DNA from 2 places in the Kosakonia sp. SMBL-WEM22 genome. Region 2 is predicted to be linked to the other one. Evidence: predicted binding sites of a transcription regulator. Region 2 holds the regulator's gene; the other holds the start of a gene.

Region 1 (3,505 bases), 1.7 Mb from region 2:
GAGGGTTTGCAGGACGCAATCTTTGCGCGCGTTATAGCCCATGGTGCCAATGCGCCAGATCTTGCCCTGTAGCGGGCCGAAGGAGGTGCCAATCTCAATATGGAAATCGTTCAGCAGGCGCTGGCGCACCTCTTCACCGTGCACCTCAGGCGGGATCATCACCCCGAGCACGTTATTCATCTTGTGGCGGATGTCGCCAAACACCCCAAGCCCCATTCCCTGGATACCGGCGAGCAGCGCACGACCGTGCAGTTCGTGGCGGGCAATCAGGTTATCGATCCCCTCCTCCAGCATAATGCGCGCGCATTCGCGGGCGGCGAAGAGCATGCTGGTGGCTTCGGTGTGATGGTTCAGGCGCTCCGGCCCCCAGTAATCCATCACCATGCCGAGATCGAAATAGTTGGAGTAGATCATCTCCTCGCTGCCGTCTTCGTGGGCCTCGGTGCGGATCCCCTGCTCAACGCAGCGGCGGGCGCGGATCGCCGCCTCCATGCGCGGGCTTAAGGTAACCGGCGCGCTGCCGGACGGCCCGCCAAGGCACTTCTGTAACCCGGCAGAGACCGCATCCAGCCCCCAGGCATCACACTCTAGTGGGTTGCCGCCAAGCGATGCGGTGGCATCGGTGTAGAAGAGTACATCGTGGCGGCGGCAGATCTCGCCCAGTTGATCGAGGGGTTGCAGCATCGTTGTCGAGGTGTCGCCCTGCACCGTCAGCAGCAGGCGCGGCTTAACGCGCTTGATCGCCTCTTCAATCTGATCCGGGGTGAAGACTTCGCCCCACGGCACCTCAATGGTATGCACCTCGGCGCGGCAGCGGCGGGCGATTTCACATAACAGGTGACCAAAGCGGCCAAACACCGGCACCAGTACGCGGTCGCCGGGGCGAATGGCAGAGACGAGGATCGCCTCAATACCGGCGCGCGAGGTGCCATCCACCAGCATCGTCCAGCGGTTTTCGGTGCGAAAGACGCCGCGATAGAGCGCCATCACCTCGTTCATGTAGCCAGTCATTACCGGATCGTACTGGCCGATAAGCTGGCTCGCCATCGCGCGCAGCACGCGCGGGTCGGCATTGATCGGCCCCGGCCCCATTAACAGGCGCTGCGGCGGGTTGATTTGTGAACTGCTGGAGAGATCAAACATTGGCACGTCCTTTATCCGGATCAATGAAACAAAAGGTTCTTATTTGCTATTTCTGCAACTAATGTGCCATAGATGAAAGGGGCAGGACTGGGGGGTAAACCACAAAATCGGGGGCACAGCGTGCCCCGCGTGGAGTCATCAGCGTGGTGCGAAAGCACCAAAAAAGTGCATCAGCGCGGTTCGAGTTCGTCGAGATCCTGATAGAGCGCGGCGATGGTATGGATGCGCTGGCGCCCTTCGCTGAGGGTAGTGTGTAGCAGCGCGTTGGCGAGCAGGTTCACCAGGCTCATGGCGCTGCTGTAGCTGTCGAACGCCGAGACGCTCTCCAGCGGCAGGCCGATATGCCAGCGGCTAACGGCTTTCAGCCCGCTGGCCTGCGCTTCGCTCAGCACCAGCACCGGCACCCCGCGGCTTTGCAGCGTCTCCAGCAGCGGACGCACGCCGCGCGGACGGCGGCGAAACGCCACCATCACCACCATATCCTCCCCGGTAAGATCGACAATTTCTTCTGCCAGCGTCTGCCCCGGCTGCGGCATCACCGCCACCTGCCCGCGGCTTTGCAATAACTGCTGGCGCAGATGCAGCGCCACCGGCGCGCTGTTGCGAAAGCCGATAATCACCACCCGCCGGGCAGCGCTCAGGGCAGTGATAATGGCGGCAAACTGCGCCGCATCGAGGCTATTGATCCACTGGGTCAGGTTCGCCATCTCCTGCTTATAGTGGCGCGCCAGCAGCGTATTGCCCTGCACCGCCTCGCGGCTTTCCGCCAGCGGCATTCCGCTCTGGCGCAGGGTGCGCAGCTCATCGCGCATCGCTTTAAAGTTGTCATAACCGAGCCGGCGAAACAGGCGGCTGACGGTCGCTTTCGACACGCCGCTTAAGCGCGCAAGCTCGGCGCTGTTGTAGCTCACCAGGTCGTCGAAGTGGTCGAGAATAAAGGCGGCCACCCGCTGCTCCTGCGGCGAGAGGTGGTCGTAACACGCGCGTAAGCGCATATCGAGCTGCTGCATAACGCCTCCTGCAACTTTTGTTTCAGCTAAAGCTGACACAGTGAAACGTATCGCGTCAATCTGGAACAGCTCTTGCTTAACACTCTGCTATACCCGCAAAAAAGGAAGCGTGACGATGCAGAGTAATATGGCCCCCTCCGGTATGGCGGTAACGCCGCACCACCTTGCCAGCGAGTCGGCGCTCTCGGTGCTGCGCCACGGCGGCGACGCGATTGAAGCGATGGTCGCGGCGGCGGCCACCATTGCGGTGGTCTACCCGCATATGAACGGTATTGGCGGTGATGGCTTCTGGCTGATCGTGCCGCCGAACGGTGAACCGCTGGCGATCGATGCCAGCGGTGCGGCGGGCCAGCATGCGACCACCGTCTTTTACGACGGGCATGCGCATATTCCCCATCGCGGCCCGCTGGCGGCGTTAACCGTGCCCGGCACACTGAGCGGCTGGGAGGAGGCGCTGGCGGTCTCCGCCTCCCTCGGCGGTGGGCAGCTTCCGCTGTCGCGCCTGCTGGCGGATGCTATTCGCTACGCCGCCGACGGCATTCCCGTCACCCAGTCGCAGGCCAGCGCCACCCAGGCGAAATACGCCGAACTGGTCGATGTGCCCGGTTTTGCCGACACCTTCTTACCAGAGGGCATTGCGCCCGCGGCGGGGAGCCGCTTTTGCCAGCCGAAACTGGCGCGCACCCTGACCCGGCTTGCCACTGAGGGGCTGGGCAGTTTTTATCGCGGCCCGCTGGCAACGATTATCGCCGCTGAAATGGCAGCTTTAGGTTTGCCGGTAACTGCACAGGATCTGGCTAACCATCGCGCCCAGCGCCGCGTGCCGCTGCGGCTGGCGCACAGCCAGGGTGAGGTGTTCAACATGACGCCGCCCACTCAGGGGCTGGTATCGCTGGCGATCCTCGGCATTACCGATCACCTGGCGATGGAACAGGCCAGCGAAGTGCAGACCATCCACCGAATTGTCGAAGCGACCAAAAAAGCCTTTGGCCTGCGCGACCGCTATATCACCGATCCGCGCCACGTCACGCTGCCGGTGCAGAGCCTGCTGGAGCAGGCACCGCTGGAACAGCTCGCCGCCAGCATCGATGAGCAGCGTGCTGCACCCTGGGGCCCAGGCAAAGGGCCGGGGGATACGGTGTGGATGGGCGTGGTGGATAAAAACGGGCTGGCAGTGTCGTTTATCCAGAGTATCTATCACGAGTTTGGCAGCGGCGTGGTGCTGCCGGAGAGCGGCGTGCTGCTGCAAAACCGCGGCGCGGCCTTCAGCCTCGACCCGCAACACCTGCTCGCGCTGATGCCGGGCAAACAGCCGTTCCACACCTTAAACCCTGCGGCGGCGCGGCTTAACG
Region 2 (3,505 bases):
CAGTAGAAACCCATATCTTCCAGTGCGCGTAGCGCCACGGATTTCCCTGAACCCGAACGACCACTGACGATCATCAGGACCATGGGGCATTTCTCCTCAGAACGACTGACAAGTAGAGTCTTATCCGGTTACGCATCGCCGCGCTCGCCTTCTGTCTGGGTGATGATCGCATAGAGCTCTTCATCACTCTGCGCGCCGCGCAGACGTCGACAAATGGTTTTATCCGCCAGCCGCTTGGCCACCAGCGAAAGCGTGTGCAGGTGCGTTTTAGTTTGATCTGCCGGCACCAGCAGCGCAAAGAGCAGATCAACGGGTTGGTTATCGATAGCGTCGAAGGCAATCGGCGTTTCGAGTTGCACAAACACGCCGACGGCGCGGAGTGTATCTTCCTCGAGCTTACCGTGGGGAATGGCGATACCGTTTCCAATGCCGGTGCTGCCCATTTTTTCACGCGTAAGAACTGCCTCGAAGACCACCTGTGGCGGCAGACCTAGCTGTTTCGCCGCCAGCTCGCTGATAATTTCCAGCGCGCGTTTTTTGCTCTGGCAGTGTACGCCGCTACGGGTACATTCCTGGTTAAGCACTGTGCTCAGTTGAAGAGCCGAATCGTTATTCATCATAATTTCACCTAAGCGACGCCGGAGCCAGCACCCAACCGGGTTGCGGTCGGGTGCAACGCGCCAGACAGACGCCCGGACAATTAGTGTTGTTTCAGTTTATCTTTATGCTTCGTGAGCTGCCGCGCCAGTTTATCAATTAAACCGTCAATAGCAGCATACATATCTTGTCCTTCCGCACTGGCATGCAGTTCGCCTCCATTCACATGCAGCGTGGCATCTGAAATGTGCGTCACCTTTTCCACTTTCAACACAACATAAACCTGGTTAATCCTGTCGAAATAGTGCTCCAGCTTGGCAAATTTGCTGTTTACAAACTCGCGCAGGGCATCGGTAATCTCAACGTTTTGTCCGGTGATGTTTAGCTGCATAGTGTCTTCCTTATCGGTTGGGTCACACCAGCTGTTTACGCTGGTTAGACGGCGGAATGGATAAAGATTCTCGATACTTCGCAACGGTTCGCCGCGCGACCATGATCCCCTGATCGGAGAGCAGGGTCGTCAGCTTACTGTCGCTCAGTGGTTTTGCAGGGTTTTCCGCGGCGATTAACTTCTTAACCAGTGCGCGAATGGCCGTGGAGGAAGCTTCGCCGCCGCCTTCGGTATTAACATGGCTGGAGAAGAAATACTTCAGTTCAAAAATGCCGCGAGGACTGTGCAGGTACTTCTGGGTGGTAACACGAGAGATAGTGGACTCGTGCATCTCGACGGCCTGGGCGATATCTGCCAGCACCATCGGTTTCATAAATTCTTCGCCCTGCTCAAAGAAAGCCTGCTGCTGCTCGACGATGCAGCGGCTGACGCGCAGCAGCGTGTCGTTGCGGCTCTCCAGACTTTTGATCAACCACTTCGCTTCCTGCAAATTACTGCGAATGAACTGCGTGTCGGCGTCGTTGCGTCCGCCGCTGCCCATCGCTGCATACTGCTGGTTGATCTTAAGGCGTGGAATGCTGTCGGCGTTGAGTTCCACTACCCAGCGCCCATTGTGTTTGCGCACCAGTACATCGGGGATCACATACTCCGGCTCGCTGGTCTGGATCGACTGGCCAGGACGCGGATCGAGAGACTGGATCAGATTGACCGCCTCTTTAAGCACATCCTCTTTTAGGCGCGTGACGCGCATCAACGAGCGAAAGTCATGATTGGCCAGCAGATCGAGATGATCGCAGATGATAAGCCGGGCCTCTTCGCACCACGGCGTCGCTTTCGCGAACTGGGAGAGTTGAACCAGCAGGCAGTCGCGCAGGTCCCGCGCTGCAACGCCAACAGGATCGAAACGCTGAACGCGCTTTAGCACCGCTTCGACCTCATCCATGCCAATCTCGTCATTCCCCATGCTCTCGAGGATCTCCGCAAGCGTCACGGTGAGATAGCCAGTTTCGTCGACGGCATCAACGATCGACGTCGCAATGGCGCGATCCGTATCGGAGAAGGGGGTCAGCTCAACCTGCCACATCAGGTAATCCTGTAGCGACTGGGTAGTTTCGCCCTGGTAGATCGGCAGTTCATCATCAATGTAATCATTACTGCTGCCTGACGGGGTGCCAGCGGTGTAGATCTCATCCCAGCTGGCATCCAGCGGCAGTTCATCGGGCATCTCTTTCTGTTCGAGTGCATCCGCAGTGTCCAGGCCATCTTTTTCCTGAACCTGTTCGCTATCCACTTCTTCGTGAAGATCGGTTTGTTCCAACAGTGGGTTGCTCTCCAGCGCCTGCTGAAGTTCCTGCTGAAGTTCCAACGTGGACAACTGCAAAAGACGAATGGCCTGTTGCAGTTGTGGCGTCATGGCTAGCTGTTGGCTAAGCCGTAGTTGCAAACCTTGCTTCATATTCAGAACAGCACTCTCCGACAAAAAATGTCAATGAACCTTACCCTATCAGAGTCTGAAGTCTTCCCCAAGATATACGCGCTTAACGTGTTCGTCTTCAAGGATTTGCTGCGGCGTGCCGTGGGCGATGAGATGCCCCTGGCTGACAATATAGGCGCGCTCACAAACAGCCAGCGTTTCGCGCACGTTGTGATCGGTAATCAGCACCCCAAGCCCGCTGTCGCGCAGATGTTCAATAATGCGTTTGATGTCGATAACCGAGATCGGGTCAACGCCGGCAAAGGGTTCATCGAGCAGGATAAATTTCGGGTTGGCCGCCAGCGCGCGGGCAATCTCGACGCGACGGCGTTCACCGCCGGAGAGCGCCTGGCCCATGCTGTCGCGCAGGTGATCAATATGGAACTCTTCCATCAGCTCATTGGCGCGATCTTCACGCTGTTCCGCAGTGAGATCGTCACGAATCTGCAGCACCGCCATCAGGTTGTCGTAGACGCTGAGGCGTCGGAAGATGGAGGCTTCTTGCGGCAGATAGCCGATACCGCGGCGCGCGCGCGCATGCAGCGGCAGCAGGCTGATATCTTCATCATCAATAATGATGTTGCCTGCATCGCGCGCGACAATGCCAACCACCATATAGAAGGTGGTGGTTTTCCCTGCGCCGTTAGGGCCAAGCAAGCCGACGATTTCACCGGAGTTAACGGTCAGACTGACGTCTTCGACCACGCGACGGCCTTTGTAAGCCTTGGCGAGATTCTTTGCAGTTAATGTTGCCATAACGGATTAGTTACTCTTCTTTTGCGCCGGGGCCGGGGCGGATTTATTGCTCTTGTCCTGCAGCTGCGACGGTACCAGTACGGTTGTCACGCGCTTACCTTTGTCGCTGAATGCCTGCATCTTCTGCTCTTTCACCAGGTAGGTGATTTTGTCGCCAGCAACATTGCTGTCTAACTGCTCGAGATAGGCATTACCGGTCAGGATGACGAAATCTTTTTCCAGTTCGTAGTGCATCTGCGAGGCATGACCCTTCACCGGCTTGCCGTTATCTTGCATCTGGTAGAAGG

The links. The regulator sigma-54, encoded in region 2, starts transcription at its own class of promoters, with help from an activator protein. The targets are predictions, from matches to a motif close to GTTGGCACANNTTTCGCTNT.
Region 1: HF650_RS05000 (gamma-glutamyltransferase family protein) is a predicted target of sigma-54. The motif match lies at 2,213-2,232, and genes of this name have one in related genera.

The regions. Positions count from the first base shown of each region.
Region 1 is NZ_CP051488.1:1,055,852-1,059,356, reverse strand. Features, by position in the region: gene HF650_RS05010 (alanine--glyoxylate aminotransferase family protein) at 1-1,143, opposite strand, end outside; gene HF650_RS05005 (MurR/RpiR family transcriptional regulator) at 1,314-2,153, opposite strand; gene HF650_RS05000 (gamma-glutamyltransferase family protein) at 2,269-3,505, shown strand, end outside.
Region 2 is NZ_CP051488.1:4,420,275-4,423,779, reverse strand. Features, by position in the region: gene rapZ (RNase adapter RapZ) at 1-83, opposite strand, end outside; gene ptsN (PTS IIA-like nitrogen regulatory protein PtsN) at 129-620, opposite strand; gene hpf (ribosome hibernation promoting factor) at 701-988, opposite strand; gene rpoN (RNA polymerase factor sigma-54) at 1,011-2,444, opposite strand; gene lptB (LPS export ABC transporter ATP-binding protein) at 2,493-3,218, opposite strand; gene lptA (lipopolysaccharide ABC transporter substrate-binding protein LptA) at 3,225-3,505, opposite strand, start outside.